Linked DNA regions of Pseudorhodoplanes sinuspersici. The protein of the gene in region 1 interacts with the protein of each later gene in a pairwise test. Links are inferred from orthologs where the notes say so. Each region holds a gene or a part of one and is shown on either strand. Other genes may lie near its edges. The genes, in order: grxD and CAK95_RS10520.

Evidence for each region.
Region 2: the proteins of grxD (region 1) and CAK95_RS10520 interact in binary tests that used the Escherichia coli proteins (3 or more experiments, as listed by UniProt). The link is inferred for Pseudorhodoplanes sinuspersici from one-to-one orthologs.

What each region holds. Positions count from the first base shown.
Region 1 is NZ_CP021112.1:5,416,783-5,432,224, forward strand. What follows is about bases 12,220-15,170. They hold grxD (Grx4 family monothiol glutaredoxin), read right to left. Parts: upstream 13,889-15,170; coding sequence 13,550-13,888; downstream 12,220-13,549. Other genes in these bases: CAK95_RS26470 (bifunctional diguanylate cyclase/phosphodiesterase), read left to right, coding at 12,220-13,537; CAK95_RS26480 (RidA family protein), read right to left, coding at 14,022-14,489; CAK95_RS26485 (BolA family protein), read right to left, coding at 14,641-14,877; CAK95_RS26490 (hypothetical protein), read left to right, coding at 15,052-15,170. In the rest of the region: CAK95_RS26420 (caspase family protein), read left to right, coding at 1-1,183; CAK95_RS26425 (CaiB/BaiF CoA transferase family protein), read left to right, coding at 1,235-2,446; CAK95_RS26430 (hypothetical protein), read right to left, coding at 2,459-2,977; CAK95_RS30250 (hypothetical protein), read left to right, coding at 3,278-3,409; CAK95_RS26440 (response regulator), read right to left, coding at 3,406-3,783; CAK95_RS26445 (Bug family tripartite tricarboxylate transporter substrate binding protein), read right to left, coding at 3,905-4,879; CAK95_RS26450 (aspartate dehydrogenase), read left to right, coding at 4,999-5,805; murI (glutamate racemase), read left to right, coding at 5,834-6,622; CAK95_RS26460 (autotransporter family protein), read right to left, coding at 6,629-9,874; rpsD (30S ribosomal protein S4), read left to right, coding at 10,247-10,864; more of CAK95_RS26470, read left to right, coding at 11,111-12,219; more of CAK95_RS26490, read left to right, coding at 15,171-15,442. UniProt on the Escherichia coli protein: Monothiol glutaredoxin involved in the biogenesis of iron-sulfur clusters.
Region 2 is NZ_CP021112.1:2,158,797-2,174,274, forward strand. Bases 103-3,089 are described here. They hold CAK95_RS10520 (BolA family protein), read right to left. Parts: upstream 1,739-3,089; coding sequence 1,466-1,738; downstream 103-1,465. Other genes in these bases: CAK95_RS10515 (LysR family transcriptional regulator), read left to right, coding at 544-1,431; CAK95_RS10525 (J domain-containing protein), read left to right, coding at 1,883-2,506; cobS (cobaltochelatase subunit CobS), read left to right, coding at 2,720-3,089. Outside these bases: more of cobS, read left to right, coding at 3,090-3,718; cobaltochelatase subunit CobT, read left to right, coding at 3,764-5,671; CAK95_RS10540 (esterase-like activity of phytase family protein), read left to right, coding at 5,701-6,732; rpmB (50S ribosomal protein L28), read right to left, coding at 6,795-7,085; CAK95_RS10550 (DUF3108 domain-containing protein), read left to right, coding at 7,294-8,133; CAK95_RS10555 (helicase-related protein), read left to right, coding at 8,514-11,834; CAK95_RS10560 (RNA-binding S4 domain-containing protein), read left to right, coding at 11,838-12,209; ferredoxin FdxA, read left to right, coding at 12,287-12,622; CAK95_RS10570 (CarD family transcriptional regulator), read left to right, coding at 12,850-13,638; CAK95_RS10575 (formylglycine-generating enzyme family protein), read left to right, coding at 13,956-14,909; CAK95_RS10580 (arylsulfatase), read left to right, coding at 15,057-15,478. UniProt on the Escherichia coli protein: Transcriptional regulator that plays an important role in general stress response. Has many effects on cell morphology, cell growth and cell division. Acts by regulating the transcription of many genes, including dacA (PBP-5), dacC (PBP-6), ampC and mreB.

The DNA.
Region 1 (15,442 bases):
CGATGCCCGCCGGCGCGACATGCAGGACGCGATCGCGAGATTTGGCACGCGCCTGAAGTCGAAAGGCGGCGTGGGCCTGTTTTATTTCGCCGGTCATGGCGTCCAATTTGGCGGCGAAAACTATCTCTTGCCCATCGACGCAGATATCACAGCCGCGGAGGATTTCCAGCGTGTTGGTATCAGCGCGGCTGAAGCCGTCGACGCGATGGCCAAGGGCCGCAACGAACTCAGTATCGTCATCCTCGATGCCTGCCGCGACAATCCATTTCCAGCCGACGGCGGCACACGGGGCCTGTCACGGATCGATAGTGGCTCCAGTTTGTTCGTGTCGTTTTCGACGTCGCCTGGCGCAGTCGCGCTCGATGGCTCCGGACGCAACAGCCCCTATACCAAACATCTGGTGCAGGCGATCGGTACACCGGAGCTGTCGATCGAAGATACATTCAAGCGCACGCTCAAAGGCGTTTACACCGAAACCAAAGGCGAGCAGACGCCCTGGCTTTCGTCCTCGTTCTTCGGCGATTTCATCTTTCGTCCGGCCGGCCCGAAGACTGCCGCGCTGGCACCGACGCCGAAAGCTTCACCACTGGATTCCTTTGAAGCGGATGCGCAGAAAATGCCCTCGCTGGCCGGCGTCTATCGCTCGACCGGTACCTACCCCGACGGCACAGCTTATACCGGTATGACCGCGATCACACCGGCTGAGGATCAACTCAGATTCACTTGGTGGGTCGGCGGCAAGGTCTATGAAGGGTTCGGTCGCTGGGCCGGCCGCATGCTGGTCGTGGAGTTGAGCGACAACCAGCGCATCGTTTATACGTTTCCAGGCGGCGAAAAAATCGAGGGGGAATGGGCGGACGGCACGGCGACCGACAAGCTCGAACGCGCAGCGCGGGCGGCCGCCCGGCCGATGCCATCGCCGCAAGGACGCTACAACGTTGTCGGCAAGGATCGTGGCAATTCCTATACCGGCTCACTCACCATCACACGCGACGGCGGCAACTTCCTGTTCACCTGGAATGTCCGCGGCACGGTTTTCCGCGGCACCGGGACACGCGATGGCAACCTGATCACGGTCGATTGGGGCAGCGCCACGCCCATCATCTATGCGCTGACCGATGACGGCTATATGATCGCAATCTATGCCGGTGGCCGTTCGCTGGAAGTCGCGCGGCGCAAGTAGCGCAGCGGCGTGGATTGCAGCGTTCACTTCAATCGCGCTAATGCTGGCGGCATGACCGAAAGCAAGAATACCGGCCCCCTCGCCGGCATCCGCATCCTCGATCTGACCAGCGTCATCCTCGGCCCCTACGCGACGCAGATCCTCGCCGATTTCGGCGCCGACGTGATCAAGGTAGAAGCGCCGTCGGGCGACATCATGCGCCATGTCGGCCCCATGCGACATCCGGGCATGGGCCACATCTATCTCAACCTCAATCGCAACAAGCGCAGCATCGCGCTCGACCTGAAACAGCCGAAGGCACGCGATGCCTTGCGCAAGCTCGCGGCCACCGCCGACGTGTTCGTCAGCAATGTGCGGCCGGCGGCGATGGCGCGGCTCGGCCTTGGCTATGAGGACATTCGCGCCGTCAATCCACGCATCGTCTATGCCAGCGCCACCGGCTATGGCGCCGGCGGACGCTATGCCGGCAAGCCCGCTTACGACGATCTCATCCAGGGGCTGACCGGCATCGCCGCGATCTCGCGCGATGCCTGGGGCGGCGAACCGCATTACATGCCGACCGCCATCGCCGACCGCACCGTCGGCCTTTATCTGGCCAACGCGATTTCTGCCGCGCTCTTTCATCGCGAGCGGACCGGTGAAGGCCAGGCGATCGAAATTCCGATGTTCGAAGTCTTCGCCGAATATCTGCTCGGAGATCATCTTGCCGGCCTGACCTTCGATCCGCCGGAAGGCCCGCAATACTATCCGCGGCTCGTGTCGAAACATCGCCGTCCCTATGCGACGGCGGACGGACATGTCTGCGCGCTCGTTTACACCGACACGCACTGGAAGAATTTCTTCCGCGCCATCGATCGCGAATACTTGCTGCAGGACGAGCGCTTCGCAACGCACGGCAATCGCGCCGCGCATATCGATGAGGTCTACCAATTCGTCGCCGACACTTTGAAAACCCGCACCACCGCCGACTGGGTGGCCTTGCTCGATGCCGCGGATATTCCCGTCACTCCGCTGAACAACATCGCGAGCCTGCTCGACGATCCGCATCTCACCGAATCCGGCTTCTTCCGCTTCATCGATCATCCGACCGAGGGGCGCCTGCGCGTCACGCAGGTGCCGGGCTCATGGTCGGGCTCCTCGCCATCGATCCGCAACCTTGCGCCGCCGCTTGGCGAACATACGAAAGACGTGCTGCGGGACGCGGGATTTTCCGATGAGGAGATTGCAGATATTGTTGCAGGGAGCAACACGTCTGCCGGGTGATCACGCTCGACGTTAGGGTCGTCTGCCCGGAGCAACAAATGGATTGGTCTCCGGCCCTTCCTTGGAATTTTTGTCGAAACACTGATCGAGACGTTCAAGTCCTACAGCACTTCCATCCAACGGCAATCGCAGTGTCGCGCCTTCTCCCCGCACCTCAAGCGCATTGGCCATCCGCAGCCGCTCATTGAACGGGCGATCGGCCAGCGCGATGGTGACGGATTTCGATTCCGCCAATGCTTTTGCATCGACGGATTGAGACCCTGCCGCGAGCTTGACCGAATAGGCCTTGCCGCGATCGAGCTTCCACTTCGGCGAATCGATGGACAGCAGCAGCCCGTCAGGATTACGCACGAATGCGATGCCCAAGCCGGTAGCCGTTCGTGTCATCGTGCAATTCTCGAACTTGTCGGCCTTGTAGGTTGTCGCAATCGTCCAAGGACCAACAACGACGGTCTGGGTGTCGAGCGATTGTTGGGCGAGCACCGGATTGGTCAGCATCGCGATACCAACACATGCAAGGATGCTTCGCATCATCGCCTCCGTGTGACCATGCAATGCTGGATTGAACGCTTGACGTGAATGACACGGTTTAACGCTGGCGCAGGAAAACGGTTCCGTCACAGCTTTCGGACGTGTTGCCTGCACAAATTTTAATTGGCAGCCCGCCTTGTTAATTGGCGGCCGCCTTGGCGTCGATCCCCATACCGATTACGAACCGCTGGCCGCGAGTCGCACATGGCGAGTCAAGACGCTGTCAGAAGATAAATGACTCGCCTTCAGGGGGCAGAATCGCGATTCATAAAGATCAATCTGATCGGAACGGGATCCGTCATGCTGCCGCTCTCAAAACCGCTTTTCGCTCAGCAGGACGACCGCCATCTCACACTGGCCGTCGCCGGCACATTGTTCACGGCGACACTGGCCACGTTGGTCGTGCTGGCGACGCTGACCGGCGTGGCTTAAACTCCACTCGCCGTCAGGCGGTCGATATTCGCTTTCATGCCGTCGAGATCGTAAGGCTTGCCGAGAAAACCGATCGGCGCAAACTCCTGCAGGCGGGCTTTGACTTCGCTCTGGTCCTCGCCGCTGGCGACCAGCAACGGCAGATCGGCGTGCGAGTGCCGGATTTCCCGCACAAGGTCGTCACCGCGCTTGTCCGGCAGACCGAGATCCAGCAGCACCAGTCCATAAATGGCACCCGGCGCCTTGAGCATTTCCAGCGCCTCGCTGGCGGTGCCGGCCTCATCGGCCTCGTGGCCGAGATCGAGCAGCATGTCGACCGCCAGCATGCGGATCAAAATCTCGTCTTCGACGACAAGTATCCGGCCTAAACTCATTGTCCCTGCTTTCTCCGGCGGTCGTCACGACCACCGCGAAAACCCTGTAACGGTCAACGGCGGCAGGCTCATGACCCGCCGCCGCATTCATGTCACGCGATCGAACGACGATCGCGGCAGCTTAATCAAGTTGCGCGCCGCTCTGCTTGATCGGTACGGCCCATTTCTCGATTTCGCTCTTCAGGAACTTGCCGAGATAGTCAGGCGTGCGGCGATCAGGTGTAACGACCACCGCGCCCAAACCTGCCAACCGCTCTTTCACTGCTGGCGTATCCATCGCCTGGTTCGCGCCGTCGGCTAGCTTCTTCACGATTGGCGCCGGCGTATCCTTCGGCAGGAACAGCGCGTTCCAGGTATAGGCTTCCATCGGCAGGCCCTGCTCGGCCGCAGTCGGCAGATTGGGCAGGGCCGGCGAGCGCTCCTTGGTCATGATCGCGATCGCCTTGACCGCGCCGCTGTCGATATGCGGCTTGGCCGTGGAAATGATTTCGCACAGGAAATCAATGCGGCCGCCCTGCAGATCCTGCATCGCCGGACCCGTGCCTTTGTAAGGCACATGCACGATGTCGGTGCCCATGGCCATATTGGCGACCACGCAGCCCAGATGCGTCGCCGAGCCCGCACCGGCCGACCCATAGGTCATCTTGTCCTTGTTCTTTTTGGCATGCTCGATGAATTCCTTCAGACCATTCACTGGCAGGTCCTTGCGCGCCGTGATCGCGATCGGCACCTCGGCAATCAGCGCCACCGGTGTGAAATCGGTCAGCGAATTGTATTGCGGCTTCTTGTAGAGCGTTTGCCCCTGCGCATGCGTGCCGACCGTGCCAAGCAGGAAGGTGTAGCCGTCGGGCTTGGCGTCGGCCGCACGTTTAGAGCCGGTCTGGCCGCCGGCGCCGCCGACATTTTCGACCACCACCTGCTGACCAAGGATTTCGCTCATCCGCTGCGCCAGCACCCGGCCGAGCACGTCGGTCGGTCCGCCCGCCGCGAACGGAATGATCATGGTCATTGGCCGGTTCGGATAGTCCTGCGCCGAGGCCGCACCCGCAAACATCAGCACGCCAGCCAGAGCAGCCAGCAGTTTTGTTTTATACATTGAGCATTTCTCCCTCATTTCCCGCCCACTTTGCCTGCCGTGCTGGCCCGGTCAAGCTAGACTTGTGAACCAACCGCCGCACACGTAAACCACCGCCCTGCAAAGGAGATTTGTTAAAAATGGCGGATATTCGGATCGCGATTGCCGGCCTTGGGGCTATCGGGCGGACGCTAGCACGCAAATTGACCGACGGGGTTCCCGGCCTGTCGCTGGCCTGCGTCGCAGCCGGCGACAAGGCCAAAGCGCAGGCCTGGCTGGACAGCCAGGGCATTAAAGCCCCGATCGTCGATCTGAAGGATTTTCCGGCCCATGCCGATGTCGCGGTCGAATGCGCGCCGGCCGCCCTGCTCGAACAGATCTGCCGGCCGATGCTGGAAGCCGGCAAGTCCGTCATTGTGCTGAGCTGCGGCGCTCTGCTGCCGCGTCCGGAATTGACCGAACTGGCAAAAGCCAAGGGCGGCACGATCATCGTGCCGACCGGCGCATTGCTTGGCCTCGATGCCGTCGCCGCCGCGGCCGAAGGCGAGATCAAGTCGGTGCGCATGACCACCCGCAAGCCGCCGGTCGGACTGAAGGGCGCGCCCTATCTCGAGAAGAACGGCATCTCCGTGGATGGCCTGACCGAGGCCAAGCGCGTTTTTTCCGGCAGCGCGCGCGAGGCCGCCGCAGGCTTTCCGGCCAACGTCAATGTCGCCGCGGCCCTCTCGCTCGCCGGCATTGGCCCCGACCGCACGCAGATCGACATCTGGGCCGATCCGGCGGTCACCCGCAATTGCCACAGCATCGAGGTCGACGCCGATTCGGCGCGCTTCACCCTGGCGATCGAGAATGTGCCGTCCGATAATCCGAAGACCGGCAGGATCGTCGCGCTGTCGGTACTGGCAACGTTGCGCAAACTCGGCGCGCCGCTCCGGGTTGGCACCTAGGCACCGGACAAACAACGCGCGACGCGACATGACCGCAGCATCTCCCACCATCCTTGTGTTCGATTCCGGCCTCGGCGGGCTGACCGTCCACCGCGAGATCGTGAAGCTGCGGCCCGACGCGCGTTTCGTTTACGCGGCGGACGATGAAGCCTTTCCCTATGGGCGGCTGTCGGAAGTCGAGTTGCTGACACGCGTCATTGCGGTGATGGCGGGGCTAATCGAAACACATCGTCCGGATCTGATCGTCATCGCCTGCAATACAGCCTCGACGATCGTGCTGGCCGAATTGCGAACGCGTTTCACCGTGCCGTTCGTCGGCACCGTGCCGGCGATCAAGCCGGCCTGCGCTGCATCGCAAACGCGTATGGTCTCGGTGCTTGGCACCGAGGCGACGGTCGCGCGCGAATACACCAAGGCCCTGATCCGCGATTTCGGACAGGGCTGTGACGTCACGCTGATCGGATCGAAGCGGCTCGCCGTTCTTGCTGAAGCTTTACTCAACGGTGAAGACATCGACGACGAGGATATCGCTGAAGAGATCATGCCGTGCTTTTTGGAGAAAGATGGCGCCCGCACCGACACCATCGTTCTCGCCTGCACGCATTATCCGCTGCTGCTCGAACGCTTCAATCGCGTTGCCCCTTGGCCGGTAACCTGGCTGGATCCCGCCCCCGCCATCGCCAAGCGCGTGGTAGCGTTGATCGGACATGGAGAAAGCGTTGCCGGCGCGGTGCCTAGCATTTTTCTTCTCACATCGAAGCGCCCTGCAGCGCCGCTCTTGCAAGCAGCGCTGCGAGGGTTCGGTTTCAGCTTCTAAAAGGCTCTAGAAGACGTAGCGGAAGCGCCCCGCGATCAGGTGAGCGTGGAAATCGTCGCCGCCGAACTTGTAATCGTAATTGAACGACACCGATGATTGCTGACCGATGCTGGCCGAAAAGCCCGCACCGACGATCCCGAAATCGCGACCGATGCCGGCCGTCACGGTCTCGAAAGATCCCGGCAGCGCTGCATCGGCAAAGCTCGCGCTTATCTTCTGCTGGTCGTCGAGGAATTCGTGCTGCCATGCGGCGCGCAATTCGGGCTGGAATGCGCCCCAACCGCCACGCCAGTCCTGCCGCAGGCGAACGCCGAGGCTTGAGCGCAGCGAATCCACATCCTCCTTACCGATGCTCAATGCGGCGGCGCCGGTCTCCGTGAACGCCCCCACCTGGACGGCGGTGTATTGCAGCCCGGCTTCCGGCGTCACCACCAAAGCTCCCCATCTCAAATCCGTGCCGACGCTGGCCTGAGCGGCGAACTGATTGCCGGTATTGGAACTGACATTGGGCGTGCCCACGGCGATGCGCGTGCTGTCATAGCTGTTGTGGCCATAGACAAAGGCGGCATTGAGAAAGCCGCTGTCGCGGAAATACGTGCCGTAAGCCCCGAGCATGACGCTGGTGATCTTGCTGGTGCTGCCAAGCAGGTCGAGATCGGCATTGGTGCGGCCGAATCCGGCCAGGAAGCCGACGATCAAATCGGGCGCCACCAGACGATCGATACCAGCCGTCACCACCGCCGTCGTGTATTTGCTGGACGGCGAATTCTGCGTCGCGCCCTGGCGCGCGAACAACGCGTTGCCGCTGATGAACAGGCCCCATTCGTTGTCACCGGCGAAGCGGCGCTCCGGCGCTTTCAGGATTGCCGGGGTATCGTCGCCCTTCCGATTCAGCGACGCAAAGGCCGCGTGCGCCGATGAATTGGGGCCAGCCGAGGCAAAGGCCTGGGCGATACCGCCATTGTCGCGATCGAACATGGCGGTCACCACATCAAGACCCGTGGCCGTGAATCCCAATCCGTCACGCCGCACGCTGTCCAGCCGCTGGTTCAGCAAGTGGGTGGTCTGGAATGCGGTATCGATGGCGATGCGGCCGAACGCCTGATACGCCGTCGGCGAAAGTTGATTGAGGGCGGCACCGATATCGCTCGATGTCGCAACCCGGTCGAGCAAGGCGACCGTCTCGTAACTCGCACCGTGCTTTGTCGAACCATTGTCGATGATGTTGCCGACCTGCTGGCCCGCTTGCGTATTCGCAAAGGAGGCAAAAGATCTGGCCGCCCCATTCACCGTTTCAAAGCTCGTATAAAGCGTGCCGGCGATATTCACCGTCTGGCCGGCTTGCAGCGCCGCGCGCTTCTTCTCCGTCAGACCGACCTTGTTGTAATTCAGCGTGTCGGTCGCTTCACCGCCATCGACCAGACCGACGATTTTCGAACCGGCCATGATGTTCAGCGTATCGTTGCCGCCTTCGAGATTGATGGCCCGGCCGGTATTGCCGATGATCGTGCCGTGGTTGGTGAGAACGTCCTGTCCCTCGCCCATCTGAATGGCCGAACCATCGCCGCGAATGAAGCGAGTCGAGCCGGTGCCGGTATAGGTGACGCCATTCAGCGTGCCGGCAGAAGCCGTATCGACGGTCACGCCATCCATCAGATAGACGGTGTCATTCGGGTTAGGGATCGAACCATTGCCGATGATCGTGCCGTAGTTGACGATCGTGTCGTTGTCGATCGCGGTACCGGTCTTGTTCTCGAACCGGATGGCATAGCTGCTCTGGCCGACAATCAATCCGGAAGCATAGTTGGTCAGCGTCGTTGCGGCAACGCCGCTGCGCGAATTGTCGGGATTGGAATCGTTGTTCGCAACAATGCCGGCGCCGGCGCCGCTGATCGTTCCATAGTTCAGAACCGTGCCGCCGCCGAAGGCGATGCCTTCGCTGTTGTTGCGCCGGTTGCCCGCATCGCCGCCTCTGGCGCCAGTTCCCTGGATCAAACCGTAATTGGTGATATGGCCTTCGAAATCGATGTCGATGCCGTCACCGTCGCTGCGTGTCGAAATATTATCGATTGCACCGGTGATCGTACCGTAGTTGACGACGGTGGCGTTCGAGCCAGATCCGACGCCCGCACCGTTGCGGCCGATGATGGTCGCACCGGCATAGTTGTAGACAGTGATATCGCCGCCGACATCGGAAGACGTACCGCTCTTGGCGCCTGAAATCAGGCCGCCGGCATAGTTATAGATCGTGCCGCTATTCACGCCGAAATCGATCGCGTCACCCGAGAACCGCACGCCGCCGGCGCTCGATGACAGGGTCTGGCCATAGGCGATGATACGGCCGGCATTTTCGATCACGGCGTTCTGGCCGGGACGGACCGCGTCGTTATCCGCCGCAGTGATCAGGCCGGTCGCCCTGTTGATGATGTGGACCGTCGCACTCGCCGAGTTCAGGTCGCGCCAATCGAGCGCCTGACCGGACCCCACGCCCAGTGTCTGGATCGTACCGGCATTGTCCAGGAGGAACGTGCCCGCCGTCGTCGCCAAGCCGGACGAACCGGTGATGCGGATCGCGTCGTCGAGCGACTGGATGACGCCGCCGGCCTTGTTGAACACCTGGAACGAAACGACATTGTCCAGATTGCCGGTATTCAGATTGATCGCGCGGCTGGCCGACGCGGTGGCGTCTATCAGTCCGCTATTGTTGATCTCCACCGTCCCGAGACCGGTGCGGATCGCGTCATTGCCCAGCGCCTGAATCACGCCGCCAGCGTTGTTGTTGATCTCGACCCGTCCGGTTGCCGACGTGTTCGAAGCAAAATCGAACACCTGCCCGGTGTCGGACGAGAGCCTGCCATCGTTGTTGATCGTGACCGCGCCGTTGCCGATCGAGGCATTCAGCCTGAAGACATCGTCGAAGGATGTGATCAGCGCACCGGCGTGGTTGTTGAGCGTCAGATTGCGTGGCGTGTTGCTGTTGGCGGTGTCGAGCGCGCGGTTGCCCGACTGAATCGTACCGAAATTGTCGATGGTGACGCCCGGCGCCGCCGAGGGCCCGGCCCAGCTGATAGCCGTCGACGTGACCGACAGAACCGCCCCCGCCTCGACAAGGCCGGTCTCGGTCCCGGTGATCGATTTGGCGGTATTGTCGGTCGTTCCTGAAACGACCGTGAAATCCGCGGCAAGAACTGGCAATGAACCGGACGAAGAAACAAGACACGCAACAAGCGCAATGCGGCTGACGCCGCACATCAAATTCCCCATAACGCTAACGACGCCCCAATCAGTTTGTTTAGTGCCCCTGTACGCGGCAGACCGATAGGAACGCCGGATGACACGGAAATGACACCAAGATGACACAAGGCCGGGGCGCCTTCGGCCCAGGCGGGATTGGCGCAAGCTGCTGCCGTTTGGCACGACTTTTGTTTGCCGCCCGGTTTGACACATTCCCGTTTTGCCCATAGAAGACGGCCGTCCGGCGGGCCCCTGCGGCCCGCTTGGCGTTTCGCGACCCGTGGTTCCGGCCATCCGCTTTGGCCAAGGATCCTGTCAGTACCGGGACTATTCCCCGATACAGAGGAGGGCGCGTTTCCTCACACTTTCGGTCAATTTCAAGAGGACGCGATGACCAAGCGCAGTGAAGCAAAGTACAAACTCGACCGCCGCATGGGCGAAAACGTCTGGGGCCGGCCCAAGAGCCCGGTCAACCGGCGTGAATATGGCCCCGGCCAGCACGGCCAGCGCCGCAAGGGCAAGCTGTCCGATTACGGCGTTCAGCTCCGCGCCAAGCAGAAGCTGAAGGGCTATTACGGCGATATCTCCGAAAAGCAGTTCCGCGCGATCTATACCGAAGCGATCCGGCTGCGCGGCGACTCGGGCGCCAACCTGATCGGCCTCCTGGAGCGCCGTCTCGACGCGGTCGTGTACCGCGCCAAGTTCGTGCCGACGATCTTCGCCGCCCGCCAGTTCGTGAACCACGGCCATATCAAGGTAAACGGCCGCCGCGTGAACATCCCGAGCTATCAGGTCAAGGTCGGCGATGTGATCGAGGTGAAGGACAAGTCGAAGGAAATGGCGCTGGTGCTCGAAGCCGTGTCGCTCGGCGAGCGCGATGTGCCCGAATATATCGAAGCCGATCACGGCAAGAAGACCGCAAAATTCCTGCGCGTTCCGACCCTGACCGACGTCCCCTACCCGGTGCAGATGGAACCGAACCTCGTGGTCGAATTCTATTCGCGCTGATCTGGCGCAACATCTTGCGAATACAAAAGGCCGCTCTCACGAGCGGCCTTTTTGCTTTTTCCCCGTCCTGCTTTGCGCACTTGCCACACAGGGCTGGTTCGTTCACTCGAGCTGGCCCGTACGTTCGGTTAAGGTTACACGACGGGTAAGAACTCTTCGGGAGTTCTAATTAAGATTCGAGTATCGAAACACCGTTAACGTTCGCCCTTCCCGGGCCAATGAGCTGGCTCGTCATCCAGGCGAACCATGCTGACCGTGTACAACTGCATCGTGAACGAGCACGACCTGCGGCTCGTTGTTCTTGCCGGTGCCATCTGCGCGCTCGCATCTTTCACCGCCATCACCTTGCTGCATCATGTCTGCAAATCGACCGGCCATCTGCGGTTTCTGTGGCTCACCGTGGCGGCGACCGCGACCGGTTTCGGCATCTGGGCAACGCATTTCATCGCCATGCTGGCTTTCTCGCCGGGCATTCCGAGCGGCTACAATGTCGGACTGACGGCGCTTTCACTCGTCGCGGCCATCATCCTCACCGGCGTCGGCTTGGCTGTTGCGACTTCAAAGGCCTTGCCCGGCACTGCCTGGCTTGGCGGCGCCATCGTCGGCGGTGGCATTGCCGTCATGCACTATACCGGCATGGCTGCGTTCGAAATTGCCGGATGGATCATCTGGAATCCGGTTCTTGTGGCCGTCTCCATTGCGCTGGGCACCCTGCTTGGCGCTGCGGCTCTCGCGGTCGGACTGCACGGCGATACGATCAAATATCGAATTTTCGGCGCGCTGCTGCTGACCGTGGCGATCTGTAGTCATCATTTCACCGCCATGGGCGCAGCCGCGATTGTGCCCGACCCCTCCATTCATGTTTCAGAATGGGCGTTGCCGCCAAGCTGGCTTGCGATCGCCGTTGCTCTGGCCAGCTTCGCCATCATCCTGCTGGCTCTGGCGGGACTTGCGCTCGACATCCGCGACCGCCGCCGCACAGAAGTCGAGGCCGATCGCATGCGTGGCCTCGCCAATGCCGCGGTGGAAGGACTTCTCGTTTGCGACGGCGATCGCATCATGACCGTCAACAATAGCTTCGCCGCCCTGGCCGGGACGAGCGCCGACAAAATGGCCGGAGCAAAACTTGAATCCTGTTTCCCCGATGAGGCGACCCGGTTCAAATTGCTCGGCCGGTCGAACCAGCCGATCGAAGCCGAACTGCGCCACAGTGACGGTTCTGCTGTGCCGGTCGAACTTATTCTGCGGCCGGTCGATTTCGCCGGCAAACCGCATCAGGCCATCGCCGTGCGTGATCTGCGCGCGCGCAAGAAGGCCGAACAGCACATTCGCTTTCTGGCGCATCACGATGCGCTCAGCGGTCTACCCAATCGCTCAAGTTTCAACAAGAAGCTCGATCAGGAGATCGAATCGGCGCTCGCCAACAAGCATCCGCTCGCCGTGCTGTGTCTCGATCTCGATCGCTTCAAAGAGGTCAACGATCTGTTCGGACACGCGGCCGGCGACGCCTTGCTGCAAGCCGTCGCGAAATCCGTGAGTGGCATCCTGGCGCCCAACCAGATGATGGCCCGGCTCGGCGGCGACGAATTCGCAATCGTCCTGCCGGAGCTCGCCAATCCTGGTGTTGCCGGGCGGATCGCGGAGAATATTCTGGAGGTTCTGCGCAAGCAGAACGAGACGTCGGCGACGGCCACGCTGGTTTCGACCAGCATTGGCATCGCGATCTGTCCGAGCGACGGGACAGACCGCGAGGCTCTGCTGAGCCATGCGGACACGGCGCTCTATCGCGCAAAGATGGAGGGGCGTGGCACCTATCGCTTTTTTGAAGCGACGATGGGCGCTGAGGTGCGCGATCGCCGGCTCATCGAGCACGATTTGCGGCATGCAATTTCGCGCCGCGAGCTGAGTCTCGTCTACCAGCCGCAACAGGACATCAAGACCGGCAAAACCACGGGCTTCGAAGCCTTGCTTCGCTGGCAACACGCGACGCGCGGCGCGATATCGCCAAATGTGTTCATTCCGATTGCCGAGGAAAGCGGCGCGATCCTGCAGATCGGCGAATGGGTCTTGCAGACAGCGTGCCGTGAAGCGGTCAGCTGGAATTCGGACCTCGCCGTTGCCGTGAATGTCTCCGCTGTCCAGCTTCACACCGCGAATTTCGCATCGCTGCTGCACGAAATCCTGTTCCAGACCGGCATGCCCGCACAACGGCTTGAACTTGAAATCACCGAAACCGCGCTTGTGCGCGACTTCGATCGCGCACTCGCAACGTTGCGTCAGCTAAAGGCGTTGGGGGTCCGGATCGCGATGGACGATTTCGGTACCGGCTATTCGTCGCTGTCCAATTTGCGCGCATTCCCGTTCGACAAAATCAAGATCGACGGCACTTTCATCAAGTCCGTCGACGTGAACGAACAGGCCGCCACGATCGTCCGGGCGGTGCTGGGTCTTGGCCGGGGTCTCGGCTTGCCGGTTCTGGCGGAGGGCGTCGAGACAGCCAGCGAACTGGATTTCCTGTCCGCTGAATCGTGTGACGAAGTGCAAGGCTATCTGCTCGGCGTCCCGGCCGATATCGGGCAATTCCGGCATCTGACGCACGAAACCGCGGCCGGAGCGGTCCCCGTCATTGCCCGAACGCCCGCGCAGCCGAAGCTGCGCGTCGTCTCTGGCTAACGGCCCAAGAGCCTAGGCCAGCGCCTTGCCCTGTACGGCGAGGCCCTTTTCCAGCATCAGGCTCTGCAATTCGCCGGCCTGGAACATCTCGCGGATGATGTCGCAACCGCCGACGAACTCGCCCTTCACGTAGAGCTGGGGAATGGTCGGCCACTGCGAATAGGTCTTGATGCCCTCGCGCAGATCGCCCGATTCCAGCACGTTGATGCCCTTATAGGGGACCTGGAGGTAATCCAGGATCTGGACGACCTGGCCGGAAAAGCCGCATTGCGGAAATTGCGGGGTGCCCTTCATGAAGAGCACGACGTCATTGCCCTTCACCTCATTATCGATGAACTGGTTGATGCTCATTAGAATTCGATCCTGGTGATATCTGGCCGTCTGCAGCCTGTTCCTGATCGGGAATATAGGTAGCCCGGCCGCGGTGCAACACCGGGGCTCCCCGCCACTCTGCCCCGCCAATCACTTCTTTTGCGGAATTCCGTCACTTTTTCACAGGGGCGTAGAAGGTCCCCTCCACCTCCACGATGTCGTCCTGGTTGAGCCGGTCGACCTCGATGATGGTCCGCGGCGGGTATGGCCCCTGTCCCCACAGATCGGCCTGAACCTTGTTCACGATCGGACGGAACCGGTACATATCGGTGACATAGACGACGAGCCGGACCGCATCGCGAAGGCTCGCACCCTCGCTCTTGGCGATCAATTCCATATTGACGAAGGCTTGCTTCACCCGCGCTTCGTCGCCGGCAACGAGATTATTGGTGGCCGGATCGATGCCGCGCATCCCGGCGATGAAGACGAAATCACCCGCACGGGTGCCGAGGTTCCAGGTGCCGGTCGGTTTGATCGCACCTTCGGGCGCTAATGTCTTGACGCCGTTCGGCGAGAGCTGCGCACTAGCCATTGGCGCTGCAATGAAAAGAAAGGCCAACGCGATCCATAGCGACTTCATGTCCCTGGTCCTGTTGTGGGGAAACGCCGGCCTGACAATGCTAGAGCATGATGCCGAAAAGTGCGAAGCAGTTTTCGGATAACATCATGCTCCAGCGTGTATAGCCGAACGCCTGCACTCACAACATCACAGCTAGATCGGGACTTGAGATTTACCCTTCAGGGACGCCCGTCTGCAGCGCCAGTGCGTGCAGTGCACCACCCATCTGGCCCTGCAAGGCCTTGTAGACGAGCTGGTGTTGCTGAACGCGCGACTTGCCGCGGAAGCTTTCCGCGAGCACCGTCGCCGCATAATGGTCCCCGTCCCCGGCAAGGTCGCGGATCGACACCTGCGCATCGGGGATGTTGGTCTTGATCAGCCGCTCGATCTCGGCGGCGTCCATCGGCATGGTCAACTCCTCACATCGGTATCGCAGCCCGGCCTCTGCCGGACCACAAGATCGCTTGCATTAGAAATATGGTGATTTCCCGTGCCTGACAAATGTGTTCACCGCAAACTGCTGACGCGGGAGCTCCGAACGATTATGCTTCCACAACCTTGGAAAAAGACAGGGCGGGGAAGCGTGGTTTTTGACATCGGATCGCAGGGCCGGCTCATCGGCCGAGCCATCGGTTTCGCGACACTGGTGATGCTGGTGCTGAGCACCGGCCCTGCCCTGGCACAGAATATCTTTGACCTTTTCAAACCCCCGCCGCCGCCCCCGCCGCAGCAACAGATGCCGCCACCGCAACAGCGGTCGCAGCCGGCGCCGCGGCCACAGAAGTCCTCGCCACCGCGTGTTCAGAAATCTCAGCCTGCACCCGCCGTGAGTACATCGCCGAATGCACCGTTCGGCGAAGTCCGATCGGCCTGCGGGGCAGAAATCAGGTCGACCTGTGCCGGCGTGGTCCCGGGCAGCGCGGATTCGGTACAATGCCTGAAGCGCAACTTCGCGGTTCACTCGCCGGCCTGTC
Region 2 (15,478 bases), 3.3 Mb from region 1 along the record:
TGCGTCTACCAAACATGTCCATAGACATGCCTTTAGTGCGGTTCGATATGCAGCGCGATTTGGGAGCGGCAAATTTACTCGATGTGTCGCGGTCCTTTGTGACCGTCATCGACGTCGGCTCGATTGCAAGGTTGCGCTTGCAGCGGCCCTCTGCGCATGTCCGTCAGTCGACCTCATATCGTATGTAGGCGTCGAACAGGGCTTCGGTTGTGTCGGGCTGGACATAGCATTGTCTTCGCGACGATGCGCCCCGGCCTGTTTGAAAATTGTAACGAAGACTCCGATTCAGCACTTCGCATTCTAAAGTGCGCGCTTCATGTCAGCCCGCAGCAGTATGCGAAGAAGATTCGACCGCCAGTTTATAGGTGGCCGATGTGTTCAGGTCGATAACAGGGAGCGTACGGACATATTTGCAGCTTGGGAAACCATTCGTGAAGCGAAGGGATGTCGATCGAAAATTTGATTCCGGGTGGTTCGAAGCCTGAAGGGTGCATAGTCGTTTACTGACGAGGGACGGGTCCGATGCAGCGGCGGCATGAGAGCATGAATATACCCATCGAATTGCTGAGATCGTTTGTCAGCATTCAGGAAACCGGCAGTTTTACAAGATCCGCCGAGCAATTGCGTTTAACGCAGCCGGCGATCAGTGCGCAGATCAAGCGCTTGCAACAGCTTGTCGGCGGCGAGGTCTTTGCCAAATCGGCTTTCGGTGTTTCCTTGACCGAAAAGGGCGAGATCGTCAGCCGTTACGCAAGGCGCATCCTTGCAATGAATGACCAGATTCTGTCCTTGTCGGGTTCCGGCTCGGTCTCGAAGTCGCTGCGGATCGGTATTCCGAATGTTTTTGCTGACAGCATGTTGTCCAACGTGATTGTCGCTTGCAGAGGTGGCTCCGATGGCGAACGGACACAGTTCTCCTGCGAGCCCTCTCAAGACCTCGCCCGCAGCCTGGCCAGCGGCTATCTTGACCTGGCGTTCATTGTCTCGCCCAGAAATCCTCCGGCGCAGCCCATCTATCGCTGGTCAGAACAATTGTGCTGGTCTTGTGCGCGTGATTTTTTGTTGAGTCCGGGAGCTTCCATTCCCCTTTTAAGCTGGCCTCATGGCATATCCGATCAGGCTGCCATTGAAGCGCTTGAGAATGCGGGGCTGCAGTACCTGATCGTATTTGTTGCATCCGACCTTGCTGGCCACCTTGCGGCCCTGCGATCCAGGATGGGCTATTTCGTTCTGCCCGAACGCGTCGTTCCTGCCGATCTAAAGATCGCACGCGAACATTATTTGCCCTCGCTCCCCACTTGCGAGGCTGGAATTTACATTCGGGAGGGTTTGGAAACGTCGAAACCTGTTCTGGCGATCGCCGACGTCATGGCGGATATTATTGGGCCCAGGACGGGTAATCCTTCCATGCGGCCCAGGGAGAAAGTGTGACCCCCAGGCTGTCGGAGTGGATCGTGATCGTGGTTTATTGGCCCTCGCCGGGAGCGGCGGCATGAATCGCAAGCGCATGGACCCCTCCGGCAAGTTCCGAGGCGAGCGCAGCGTTGATGGAGCGGTGTCGCTCGATACGCGACTTGCCGCGGAACGCTTCCGACACAATATAGACGCGGTAATGCGTTTCTCCGCCAGGCCGGTGCCCGGCATGTCCCGCATGCAGGTGTGACTCGTCCTCCACACGAAGGCTTTCCGGCGCAAAAGCTTCCGTCAATTTCTTCGTGATGACATCTTTGGTCTGCATGTCGGCTTGACTCTGAATCTCGCGGCGGCTTTACGGCGCCGTGCTAAAAAAATCCGGTCGGCGTATCAAGACTGTCAAAACGGTATTGATCTCCGAAATGTCAAGTCTTGCAGGTTCGCGCGTAAAGTAAGCATACTAACAACGATGAAGTTTGATTCACCATTCTTTGACCGCATCCGGGTAAAGCCCGGCGAGGATCGTCGTCCGCGCAAGGCCGAGCAAGCCTGCGAATGGGCTGGCTGTAAGAAGGAAGGGACGCATCGCGCACCGAAGGGTCGTGGTCGCGAGAAGGACTATTGGCATTACTGCCTCGATCATGTCCGCGAGTACAATCAGTCCTACAATTTCTTCCAGGGCATGAGCGACGATGACGTCCGCAAATATCAGAAGGATGCGCTGACGGGGCATCGCCCGACCTGGAAGATGGGAACGGGCAACAAGCAGGACGATCCGGGCCGTTTTTACGCGGAAAACGGGATCGACCCCTTTGCCATGTATCGGGAGCTCGGTGGCGAGGGCAGCGCCAAGGCTTCTGCCCGGGCCAAAGCCAAGATCGCGGAAAGCCGGACCATCCGCAATGCCGAGCGCAAGGCGTTCAACACGCTTGGGCTGGAAGTCAGTGCAGCGAAAGGCGAGATCAAGGCTAAATTCCACGACCTGGTGAAGCGGCACCATCCCGACAGCAACGGCGGCGACCGCTCGACCGAAGATCGGCTGATTGAGATCATCCAAGCTTATAATTATCTTAAATCGGTCGGTTTTTGCTGAGCGAACCCTATTTTAGCCGCTTTGCGGGCACGGCAACACAGCTCAGCCTTTTACGAAGCCATTGATATACCTATATTATTGGTTGGCACCTGCTTCCGCAAAAGCGAAGCGGGTTTCGTCGGGCTTCGCCTTTCTGCTAAGTTGGCTTTGATAACCGATTTGCCAACCTGAAAGCGTCATGCGCCTGGTTCTGGCCGGCGCCACGGAGAAACAATGGCTACTGCAAGTGAAGAGATCGCCCAAGGCCCCGGGGGCCTGCCCGACATGAAGGTGTCGGTGCGGCAGGTCTTCGGAATCGATTCCGATCTGGAAGTGCCGGCTTATTCCGAGCCCGATCCGCATGTCCCCGATCTTGACCCGGACTATTTGTTCGACCGTCCGACGACGCTTGCCATTCTCGCCGGCTTTTCACGCAACCGCCGTGTGATGGTCACCGGCTATCACGGCACCGGAAAGTCCACGCATATTGAGCAAGTCGCTGCTCGGCTCAACTGGCCCTGCGTACGCGTGAACCTCGATAGTCACATCAGCCGCGTCGATCTGGTCGGCAAGGACGCGATCGTTATTCGCGACGGCCTCCAGGTCACCGAATTCCGCGACGGTATTCTGCCGTGGGCTCTCCAGAACAATATCGCGATGTGTTTTGACGAGTATGACGCCGGCCGCCCGGACGTGATGTTCGTAATCCAGCGCGTGCTGGAACAGTCGGGCCGCCTGACCCTGCTCGACCAGAACAAGGTGATCCGGCCCCATCCGGCTTTCCGCCTGTTTGCCACGGCCAATACGGTGGGGCTCGGCGACACCACCGGGCTTTATCACGGCACGCAGCAGATCAACCAGGGCCAGATGGACCGCTGGTCGATCGTCACTACGCTGAATTACCTGCCGCACGACAAGGAAGTCGAAATCGTGCTGGCGAAAGCCAAGCATTATCGCAATGAGGAAGGCCGCGACATCGTCAGCAAAATGGTGCGCATCGCCGACCTGACGCGGAATGCCTTCATGAACGGTGATCTGTCGACGGTCATGAGCCCGCGCACGGTGATCACGTGGGCGGAAAATGCCGATATCTTTGGCGATATAGGTTTTGCCTTCCGTGTTACCTTCGTGAACAAGTGCGACGAGCTGGAACGGCCGATCGTTGCCGAATTCTATCAGCGCAGCTTCGGGCGAGAATTGCCGGAATCGTCGTTGAATGTGGCGTTGACGTAAGCTTACCCCCTCCCTGTTAGAGTCGGGAGAGGAAGAAGAAGCCAAATGTCCTCGAACTACAAAGCAAAGCCGTCTCCCAAGGAATCGCCCGCTGAACCGTTCAAGCGGGCGGTGACGGGATGCTTGCGCGCCATTGCCAAGAAGCCGGATATCGAGGTCGCGTTTGCGGCCGAGCGGCCCGGGCTCATCGGCAACAAGATTCGTCTGCCGGAGCCAGCTCGTAAACTGACGCGTGCTGAAGCCGCGATCGTGCGCGGTCATGCCGACGCAGTTGCGCTGAAGCTCGCCTGTCACGATCCCGGCGTGCACCGCAAACTGATCCCCGGCGGGCAGCAGGCGCGTGCAATTTTCGACGCCGTCGAACAGGCGCGGGTCGAAGCCATCGGTTCGCGGCGCATGGCGGGTGTCGCCAAGAATCTGACCGCGATGCTCGATGACAAATTCCATCGCGGAAAATTTGACGACATCACCGACCGGGCTGATGCGCCGATCGAAGAAGCGATCGCCATGATGGTGCGCGAACGGCTGACGGGGCAGATTCCGCCGCCTGCCGCCAGGAAACTCGTCGACCTGTGGCGCCCGATCATTGAGGACAAGGCGGGACGCGGCCTCGATCGCCTGGAATTCGTGATGGAGGATCAGGCGCGCTTTGGCGATGCCATTCACGACCTCCTTGATTCGCTCGACATGGGCGAGGATCGCAATCGCGATTCCGAGGAAAACGACGAGGATTCCGAACAGAACGAAGATGATCGCCGCCAGAATGAGGATGGTGAGGAAGGCGAATCTTCAGAATCCGAAGATATGCAGCGCATGTCGGTCGAGGAGGCGGAAGCCTCTTCCGAGGATGCCGAAGAGGCGACAGCGGAAGCGGCCGATGCGCCAAGCTCGGATATGAATGACGACGCCGATATGGGCGATTCCGAAACGCCATCGGAGCCGTGGCGGCCGCGTTCCGGTCACAACGAATATCGCGGCCCGGAATACGGCGCTTTTGTCACCAAATTCGATGAGGAAATCTCGGCGGAAGATCTCTGCGAACCGGAAGAACTGGACCGCCTGCGCAGCTATCTCGACAAGCAATTATCGCATTTGCAGGGGGTGGTCGCGCGTCTGGCCAACCGGCTGCAACGCCGGCTGATGGCGCAGCAGAACAGAGCGTGGGAATTTGACCTCGAAGAGGGCATGCTCGATCCGGCGCGCCTGTCACGCATCATCGTCGATCCGATGCATCCGCTGTCGTTCAAGCGCGAAAAGGACACGAATTTCCGCGATACCGTCGTCACCCTGCTGCTGGACAATTCCGGGTCGATGCGCGGGCGCCCGATCACGGTGGCGGCGACGTGCGCCGACATTCTGGCGCGGACGCTGGAGCGCTGCGGTGTGAAGGTCGAGATTCTGGGCTTTACGACCCGCGCTTGGAAGGGCGGGCAATCGCGCGAAGCGTGGCTCGCCGCCGGCAAGCCGCCGAATCCCGGCCGTCTGAACGATCTGCGTCATATCATCTACAAGGAAGCCGATGCGCCATGGCGGCGTGCGCGCAAAAACCTCGGTTTGATGATGCGCGAGGGACTCCTGAAGGAAAATATCGATGGCGAGGCGCTGAACTGGGCCTATCGCCGTCTGCTGGCGCGCAGCGAACAGCGCCGTATTCTGATGATGATTTCGGATGGTGCGCCGGTGGACGACTCCACCCTGTCGGTCAATTCCGGCAACTATCTTGAACGGCATCTGCGCTGGATCATTGAGGAGATCGAAACCCGCTCGCCAATCGAACTGATTGCGATCGGTATCGGCCATGACGTGACCCGCTATTATCGCCGGGCGGTGACGATCGTCGATGCCGAAGAACTGGGCGGAGCCATGACCGAGAAACTCGCCGAATTGTTCGAGGAAGACGGTCGCGAGCCCATTATTCCGCGGCGAGGGCCGCCCCGCAGGTTGCATTCGTGACGAAAAATCAAAGGGGCTGGGCGCTGCTCGTGGCAGCGCTTTTTTTGTTGTGTGGCGCACTTTCTCTTGTTTACGCGCAAGGCGCGCCGGCACCGGCTGGCAGCCTTGTGCCGACCAAAATCGATATCCGCGCCACACCGATCGAAGCCTTCGATCCGCGTGAGCCGGCGAAGAAACAGTTCGGCTCGCTGATCTTTCGCGGTGGTCTTGTGCTGTCGTCGCCGCACAAGCAATTCGGGGGTCTCTCTTCCCTTCGTGTAGCTGCCGATGGCAGTCGTTTTCTGGCCGTCACCGATCGTGGCTTCTGGGTTCGTGGCCGCATCACCTATCGGGGCGAGGCACCGACCGGCATTGCCGATGGGGAGATCGCGCCGATGCTCTACAGCGACGGACGGCCGATCACGGCGCGCGGCTGGTACGATGCCGAAGCTTTGGCCGAAGATGGAGGCTTTGCCTATGTCGCGCTGGAGCGCGTGCATCGCATCCTGAAATTCGATTACGCCAAGCGTGGTCTGCTGTCCCGGGGAACGCTGGTTCCGGCATTGCCGGAGATCGCCAAGCTGCCAAGCAACCTTGGCCTCGAATGTCTTCAGGCCATGCCAAAGGGATCGTCGCTGGCCGGTGCGCTGGTTGCCATTTCCGAACGCGGTCTCGATGACGCCCACAACATTCGCGGCTTCCTGATCGGCGGACCGAAGCCTGGAGTGTTTTCGGTCAAGCGGAGCGACGATTTTGATGTCGCCGATTGCGCGGTGGCGCCGAATTCGCAGTTGTTGGTCCTCGAGCGATCCTTTTCATGGCGCCGTGGTGTGGCGATGCGCATTCGCAGCATCCCGCTGGCCGATGTTGTTTCGGGCGCTGTGCTGGAAGGGACGAAGCTGATCTCCGCCGACATGGGCTTCGAGATCGACAATATGGAGGGCCTGAGCGTGTCCCGCACCGCCAAGGGCGAAACCGTGCTGACGCTAGTGTCGGACGATAATTTCTCGATGATCCAGCGGACGATCCTGCTGCAATTCACGCTGCTGGATCGCGATGGCGCGTCCGCCTCCAGGAATTGAACGTGCAAAAACAATCGCCCGCTTTCGCGGGCGATGGGGCCAAATCAGAACGAAGAGGGCTGTCAGCTCGCTGTGGCGAGCTTCTTCTCAAGCTGGCGCTTCAACTCGAGGGCCTTCGGTGACAGTTCGACATCCTTGGCCTTGGCCAGGAATGCGTCGAGACCGCCGCGATGGTCGACTGTCTTCAGCGCATTGGCCGAAATACGGAAGCGCACCGAGCGATTGAGCGTATCGGAGGTCAGCGTCACGTTGACAAGATTCGGCAGGAACCGCCGCTTGGTTTTGCGGTTCGAATGGCTCACCTTGTGACCGGTCTGTGCCGCTTTGCCGGTCAGGTCGCACTTCCGCGACATGGTCAAAATCCTAATAGTTCGAGGCCGCGCCGAGGGCACAATGGCCTTCATGGGATGTCTGCTAGGCCGCGGACGTATAAAGAGGCCGGGCCGGGGCGTCAAGGCAAGGAAGCGGGCGGAACCATACAATCGGCGCATTGGTGGCGAATCGTTTACCGTATGGGGCGGCCCTGCCGGACCGCCCAGAACCGGGCGATGAGGGTGCCGGGTGCCAATTCGACTGAAGAATTTCTACCGGACGGTGGTGGCGGGGGTCATTCTCGGTATGGCTGCCGCTGGTCAGGCGGAGGCTCAGGCCAAGCTCGACGCCCGTTATGCGGTGACGCTGGCCGGGATCAAGCTCGGCGAGGGATCCTGGGTGATCGACGTCGGCGAAGACCAGTTCTCTGTCGCCGCCAGCGGCGCGACATCCGGTCTTGCCCGCATTTTCAGCTCCGGGCGGGGCAGCGGGGAGTCCCGCGGCACGATCAAGAACGATCAATTCGTGCCGGCCCGCTACGCCATCTCGATCAAAAGCGGCAAAAAAACTGAAGACGTACGGTTGAAGCTCAATGACGGCACGGTCAAGGACGTGTCGATTGTGCCAGCGGCCCCGGAACCGCCGGATCGTGTTCCGGTGACCGACGCGCACAAGCGCAATGTTTTCGACCCCATGACGGGTTCGTTGCTGCGAATATCCGGGAACGGGAATCTGATGAAACCGGAAGTCTGCCGCCAGCACACGCCCATTTTCGATGGCCGGATGCGCTACGATCTGACGCTGGCCTACAAGCGGATGGAGCAGGTGAAGGTGCCCGGCTATGCGGGGCCTGCACTGGTATGTGCGATCTATTTCGCGCCGCTTGCTGGCCACGTGCCGAGCCGCGCGGCGATCAAGTACCTGATCGATCAGCGTGACATGGAAACGTGGCTGGTGCCGATCGGCGGCACCCGGGTCATGGTGCCGATCCGGGTTCAGGTGCCGACGCCGCTCGGGCTCGGCGTGATGGAGGCGACCAGCTTCAATGTCATGCCGCGTCCAACCCGCGCCAGCATCAAGATGCAATAGCCGTCTTGTTTTATCCCCGCTGTTCTCCACATTCGTGGACGGAGAGCGAGCCTTGACTCTTTGAGGTTGCTCTGGACTCCGCCGCAGTCCTGCGTGAGCTGACTTTGGGACCACCGCAAACGAGACAAAACACTCGATCTAGGGGAGTTCCTTGGATTTATGCTACATGTCGCGGTGAACGAACGCGAACACTGCCTAAGTCGGCGATTCGGCCGCGATTCGTTCCAGACTCGTTCCAACCCGTCATGGCGGGAGCAAAAAGCGGCTCCAGGTGTTGCGTTGTGGTACAGACCGCGCCATTGGTGGTGATGTGATCGCAACCGGAAGCATCTCCTGACAATTAACTGACCCGCCCTCACGCTTCGGTTTTCGGATCACTGATGCCCATTTCCTTTTCGCCTGGCCCTCGAAGCGACGCCCGCATGCGTGGTGCCGGCGTCACCGCCGTGCTCGGACCGACCAATACCGGAAAGACCCATCTGGCGATCGAGCGGATGCTGGCGCATTCGTCCGGCATTATCGGGCTGCCGCTGCGGCTTCTGGCGCGAGAGGTTTACAATAAGGTCGCGGCGCGGATCGGCCCGGATTCCGTCGCGCTGATCACCGGTGAAGAGAAGATCAAGCCGGCCAATCCGCGCTACTGGGTATCGACCGTCGAGGCGATGCCGCAGGATATCGATCCGGCCTTCATTGCTATCGACGAAATCCAGATCGCCGCTGATTTCGAGCGCGGGCATGTGTTCACCGACCGCATTCTCAATCGTCGCGGGCGCGAAGAAACGTTGATTCTCGGCGCCGCCACCGTGCGGCCCATGGTTGAGCGGCTACTACCCGGTGCGAATATCATTTCGCGGCCGAGATTGTCGCAGCTTACCTTTGCCGGTGACCGAAAGATGACCCGGCTGCCCAGCCGGTCCGCCATCGTCGCATTCTCCGCTGATGAGGTTTACGCAATCGCGGAATTGATTCGACGCCAGCGTGGCGGCGCAGCGGTGGTGCTGGGTGCGCTTTCGCCACGAACACGCAATGCGCAAGTGGCACTCTATCAATCCGGCGATGTGGATTATCTCATTGCGACTGATGCCATCGGGATGGGTCTCAACCTCGATGTTGATCACGTTGCCTTTGCGTCCGACCGCAAATTCGACGGCTATCAATTCCGCAACCTCAATCCCGCCGAACTGGCGCAGATTGCGGGCCGTGCGGGCCGCGCGACGCGAGATGGCACATTCGGGACGACCGGCCGCTGTGCGCCCTTCGACGACGAACTCGTGCGGCAACTCGAGAGCCATTCTTTCGAACCGCTGAAGTTGCTGCAGTGGCGCAATTCAGCTCTCGACTTTGCCTCGATAGGCGCATTACAGGCTTCGTTGTCGGAGGTGCCCACCGAAACGGGTCTGACGCGCGCACCGCTCGCCGAGGATATCCTTATTCTTGAACATGCTGCGCGCGATGAGGACATCCGAGCGCTGGCGAAAACACGGATGGCCGTCGAGCGGCTATGGGAGGCCTGCCAGGTTCCAGATTACCGGAAGATCGCACCAGCCAATCATGCCGAACTTGTCACGACCCTCTATGGATTTTTGATGAGAGAGGGTAAAATCCCGGATGACTGGTTCGCTCGCCAGGTGGCACAGGCGGATCATACCGAAGGCGATATCGACTCTCTCTCCACACGGATTGCGCATGTACGAACCTGGACGTTTGTTGCCAACAGGCCGGATTGGCTCGCCGATCCCGATCATTGGCAAGGCGTTACGCGCGCCGTTGAGGACAAATTGTCGGATGCGTTACACGAACGCCTTACGGCCCGCTTTGTCGATCGCCGCACAAGCGTGTTAATGCGGCGACTGCGCGAGAACACAACATTGGATAGTGAAATTTCAAAGACTGGCGACGTTACGGTCGAGGGCCATCTGGTCGGACGTCTCGAAGGCTTTCGCTTTGCTGCAGACCCATCGGCCGGCGGCTCCGAGGCCAAGGCCTTGCATGCCGCTGCGCAGAAGGCGCTGGCTGGAGAAATCGACACACGGGCCAATCGGCTGTCCCAGGCGCCGGACGAGCAATTCGTTCTGACGTCGGACGGCACGATCCGCTGGACTGGCGACGCTGTTGCCAAGCTGGTTGCCGGCGAAGAGGTCATGCGGCCGCGGATTCGCATTCTTGCTGATGAGCAATTGACCGGCACGCCGCGCGAACAGGTACAGGCGCGGCTCGATCTTTGGACCAAGGCGCATATCGACAAGCTGCTCGGACCGTTGACGGCACTTGCTGCGGCCGAAGATGTCATCGGTATCGCTCGCGGCATCGCTTATCGTCTGATCGAGGATCTGGGCGTGCTGGAGCGGCAAAAGGTCGCCGAGGACGTGAAGGGGCTCGATCAGCCATCCCGCGCGAGCCTGCGGAAATACAGCGTCCGCTTCGGCGCCTATCACATCTACATCCCGCAATTGCTGAAGCCGGCGCCGCGGACGCTGGCGACGCTGCTCTACGCCATCAAGCACGACAACGGCGACATGCGTGGGCTCGATGATGTCCAGCAGCTCGCGTCGAGCGGCCGCACATCGATTCCGGCCAACAAGGACATCCAGAAGAACTTGTATCGCGTTGCCGGTTATCGCGTGGCCGGCGAGCGCGCGGTCCGCGTCGATATCCTGGAGCGATTGGCCGACCTCATTCGTCCGGCACTGGCGTGGCGCGACAATTCGCCAGGCATCAAACCGCCCGGCGCGCTTGATGGTACCGGCTTTACGGTGACAGTCGGTATGACGTCGCTGGTCGGTTCTTCCGGCGAAGATTTCGCGTCGATCCTGCGTTCACTCGGCTATCGCATGGAGCGGCGACCGAAACCGGCCGAGCCGGTTGCATCTTCGCCGTCGGAGCCCGCCCAGACCGCAGACGCAGTTCAGCCATCCGACAATGCAGACGGCAGTGCCGAAAGCGTTTTGAATGGCGAAACTGCCGACGCTGTCGAAACACCGGCCGCGGAAGCGGCCATCGTCGATGCAGCGCCTGTTGCCGAGACCGTGGCGAGCGAACCGGTAGTCACCGCTGAGGCGGTCACTGCCGAAGAACCCGCGCAAGTCGTAGCCGCAGAGCCGGTCGTTCCTGCCGAACCTGTCGTTACCGCTCAGCCTGCCGTTGCCTCAGAGGCTGATGTTGTTTCGTCTGAACCCGCGCCGGAGACGGCTGACACTGCTGAGATCGTTCTCAACGCGGAAGCGACCGCTGAAACGGCAGCAGCACCAGCCGAGCCCGAACTGATTGAGGTGTGGCGTCCGGGTCGCTTCGAGCAACGTGAGCGGCGTCCGCAGGGGCGCCACCATCGCCGCGACAATCGCGGGGCGCCGCGGCAAGCTGAAGGGCAAGCGGTTGCTGCTCCCGCTGACGGATTGCCGGTACAAGCGGCTGATGCAGCGGCAGAGACGCCGCGTCAGGACAATCGGTCGGAGCAGCGCCAGAGGGGGCCGCGTCCGCCGCGCAAGGACCGTCATCAGCGTCACGGGCGGCCTGAAGGCGGCCCGCGACATGAAGGTCAACGCCACGAAGGCCAGCGTCATGGCAAGCCGGGCGGTGGTCATCGTCAGGACGCACGTCCGCGTCCCGATCGGCGCGAGAAAGAGCCGGATCCCAATTCGCCTTTTGCAAAGCTTGCGGCCCTGAAGGCTCAGCTTGAGGCGGATTCCAAGGAGCGCCGCTAACGATTGGATCGGCAGCGTATCGACAAGTGGCTGTGGCATGCGCGTGTGGTCCGCACGCGCACCGCGGCAGCAGGACTGGTCGGTGGTGGTCTCATCCGGATCAATGGCGCCCGCATCGATGCTGCGAGCCGTGCCGTGCGGATCGGCGACGTGGTCACCATTGCATTCGACACAATCAAAATCCTGAAAGTGACGGGCTTTTCGGAGCGTCGTGGTTCCGCAACCGATGCCACCCTCCTATATGAGGATCTGCAGGTGGTTGCGCCGGTTCAACAGGGAAATCCGACGGTTGAACCTGAGGCCGCGACCCGGCGCCCGAACAAACGCGAGCGGCGCGATATTGTCAGGCTCAAGCGACCTGATAATGATCATTGACGGTTCGCAAATGCAGTGCCTTGCGTGGCGGTAACCCTTAAGCTAGGGACAAAATGCTGCGCCTGTCTGGAGTTAGAATGACTTACGTCGTCAACGATAGTTGCATCCGCTGCAAGTTCATGGACTGCGTGGAAGTGTGCCCCGTCGATTGCTTCTACGAGGGCGAGAACATGCTCGTCATCCATCCTGACGAGTGTATCGATTGCGGCGTCTGTGAGCCGGAATGCCCCGTCGAGGCGATCAAGCCGGATACCGATCCGGGCTTGGAGAAGTGGCTTTCGCTCAATGCCGAATATGCCAAGGTCTGGCCGAATATTACCGCCAAGAAGGAGCCGCCGGCCGACCACAAGGAATGGGAAGGCGTGGAGGGCAAGGAGCAATATTTTTCTCCGGAACCCGGTACCGGCAATTGAAAGCTTCCCAGGCTATCCTTCTTAATCTTTTCGCCTGATTTTTGCCGTCGAAATCGCCGCTGGCGGGCTTCGCAGCGCGTTAACACATTGATTTTTACGGAAAATGTGTTATACAAGCGTCATAGGAACGACATAACCGAACCCCTTTCGGGGAGCACGCAATTTTCGGGTCCGTTCCGGAGGAAGCCGTCATAGAAGGAGCGTGATTTTTATCACGCGCGCGACCCGTGGCAGATAAATCGCGTTCAAAGAGCAAGAAAGCGTCCAGCGACAGCAAGCGCCGGGCGAAAAAAGCCTCCGCCGCAACCCGGCGGACCTCAACGGCTTCGCGGCACGCTGGCCGTGGGGCTCCCGTGGCTAAGGCAACCAGCCGGCCGAAACCGGCCGGTGAAGGAGCGACCTCCGGAATGACTGTTAATAAGAAGGCCACCACTCAACGTCAGGGCTTCAAGACCACTGAATTCGTCGTCTATCCGGCCCATGGCGTGGGCCAGATCATGGCGATCGAAGAGCAGGAAGTGGCTGGCGCCAAGCTTGAACTGTTTGTCATCAATTTCGTGAAGGACAAGATGACCCTGCGCGTCCCGACGGCGAAGATCGCCTCGGTTGGCATGCGCAAATTGTCCGAGCCGGCCATGGTGAAGCGCGCTCTGGAGACCCTGAAGGGCCGCGCCCGCATCAAGCGTACCATGTGGTCGCGCCGTGCGCAGGAATACGAGGCAAAGATCAATTCCGGCGACATCGTCGCCATCGCCGAAGTGGTGCGCGACCTGTACCGCTCCGAGCAGCAGCCGGAGCAGTCCTACTCAGAACGCCAGCTTTATGAGGCGGCGCTGGACCGTCTGTCGCGCGAAATCTCGGCCGTGCAGCACATTACCGAGACCGAAGCGGTGAAGGAAATCGAAGGCGCGCTCGCGAAAGGCCCGCGCCGCGGACCGAAGCCGGCTGAAGGCGCTGCGGCTGACGCCGATGCGGACGCCGATGACAGCGAATCCGTGGAGGATGAAGCGGCCTGATCCGCTCTGCTCTGCTTGTTATTCTGCAAAAAAGCCCGGTGTTCGCACCGGGCTTTTTCATTGGTCTGCGTTGTTCTGATCGATTCCAATCCATCGAGCATGATGTTGTCCGAAAACCGCTTCGCACTTTTCGGCATCATGCTCTAACCGGCTTCCCTTATGCGCAAGCGACCTTGCGGTGCAGCAACAAGTCGTGATTTTAGAAAACTATTCTAAGCCGAAGAAGAAACTTCCAAAGATTGTGATTGCTACACCTCGTAGAAACCGCGTTGCTCGGACGCGAGCACTGCTAGAGTGCGATATTCCACGGGTGCTCCATGACGGTAACCGAGCTTCGGACGTCCAGTTGCGTCTCGGGAATGTGCTGCATTGAAGGCGGCACCTTTCGCATGGGGTCGGACCGGCATTATCCCGAAGAGGCGCCGGTCCATCGCGTCACCGTCAGCAGTTTCTGGATCGATGTCACGCCGGTGACCAACCGGCAATTCAAGGATTTCGTCAAAGCGACCGGCCATGTGACCGTCGCCGAGACGATGCCCGACCCGAAGGATTATCCGGGCGCGCTGCCGCACATGCTCTATGCCGGCTCGCTGGTGTTTTCGCCGCCGTCGCATCCCGTGAATCTGCGCGACTGGAGTCAGTGGTGGCAATTTCTGAAGGGCGCCAACTGGCGGCACCCTTACGGGCCGAAAAGCAACATCAACGGTCTCGACAATCATCCGGTGGTGCATGTGGCTTATGCCGACGCATTCGCCTATGCGCACTGGGCCGGCAAGGATCTGCCGACGGAGGCCGAATGGGAATTCGCAGCGCGCGGCGGTCTCGATGGCGCCGAATATGCGTGGGGTGAAGAATTCACACCGAATGGCGAGCATCGTGCCAATACCTGGCAGGGCAATTTCCCGCACGAAAACCTGAACGTCGATGGGTTCGCGCGCACGTCGCCGGTGAAAGCCTTTTCCCCGAATGGTTATGGCCTTCACGACATGATCGGCAATGTCTGGGAATGGACATCCGATTGGTATGCGCCAAAACACGAAGCCGATGCGCCGAAAGCCTGCTGCATTCCGGAAAACCCGCGCGGCGCGCGCGAGGACGGCAGCTACGATCCCTGCCAGCCGAACATTAAAATCCCACGCAAAGTTTTAAAGGGTGGCTCGCATTTATGCGCGCCAAATTACTGCCGACGCTATCGGCCCGCTGCGCGGCATGCTGAGCCGGTCGATACATCGACAAGTCACGTCGGATTCAGGTGCGTCACACGAATCTAGCCTGCCACGACAATCAACAGGGAGGAATGCGCAATGCCTAGCTGCCTGTCTATTGGAAAGTTGGCAAGAGTCTCACAAAGGGCACAACACACCAAAACAAATTGGTGCCTGCGAGCAAGCGCAGCGCTGATCGGGGCTGCTGCGCTGATGTCGGTTGCTTTGCCGGTGTGGACGGATGCGCAAGCGCAGGCACCTCAGCCACAACAGAGACCCAATATCCTGTTCATCATGGGCGACGATATCGGCTGGATGCAGCCGGGCATCTATCACCGTGGCCTGATGGTGGGAGAGACACCGAATATCGATCGCATCGGCAACGAAGGCGCGGTGTTCATGCATTATTACGCCGAGCAGAGCTGCACGGCGGGGCGCAATGCCTTCTTCACCGGCATGAATCCGCTGCGCACCGGCATGATCCCGCCGCAACTGCCCGGCAGCCCGTCCTATCTGCGGCCCGGCACGCCGGCCATTGCCAAATTCCTGCTCGACCTCGGTTACAACACCGGCGAGTTCGGCAAAAACCATCTCGGCGATCACACCGACTCGCTGCCGACCGCGCACGGCTTCCA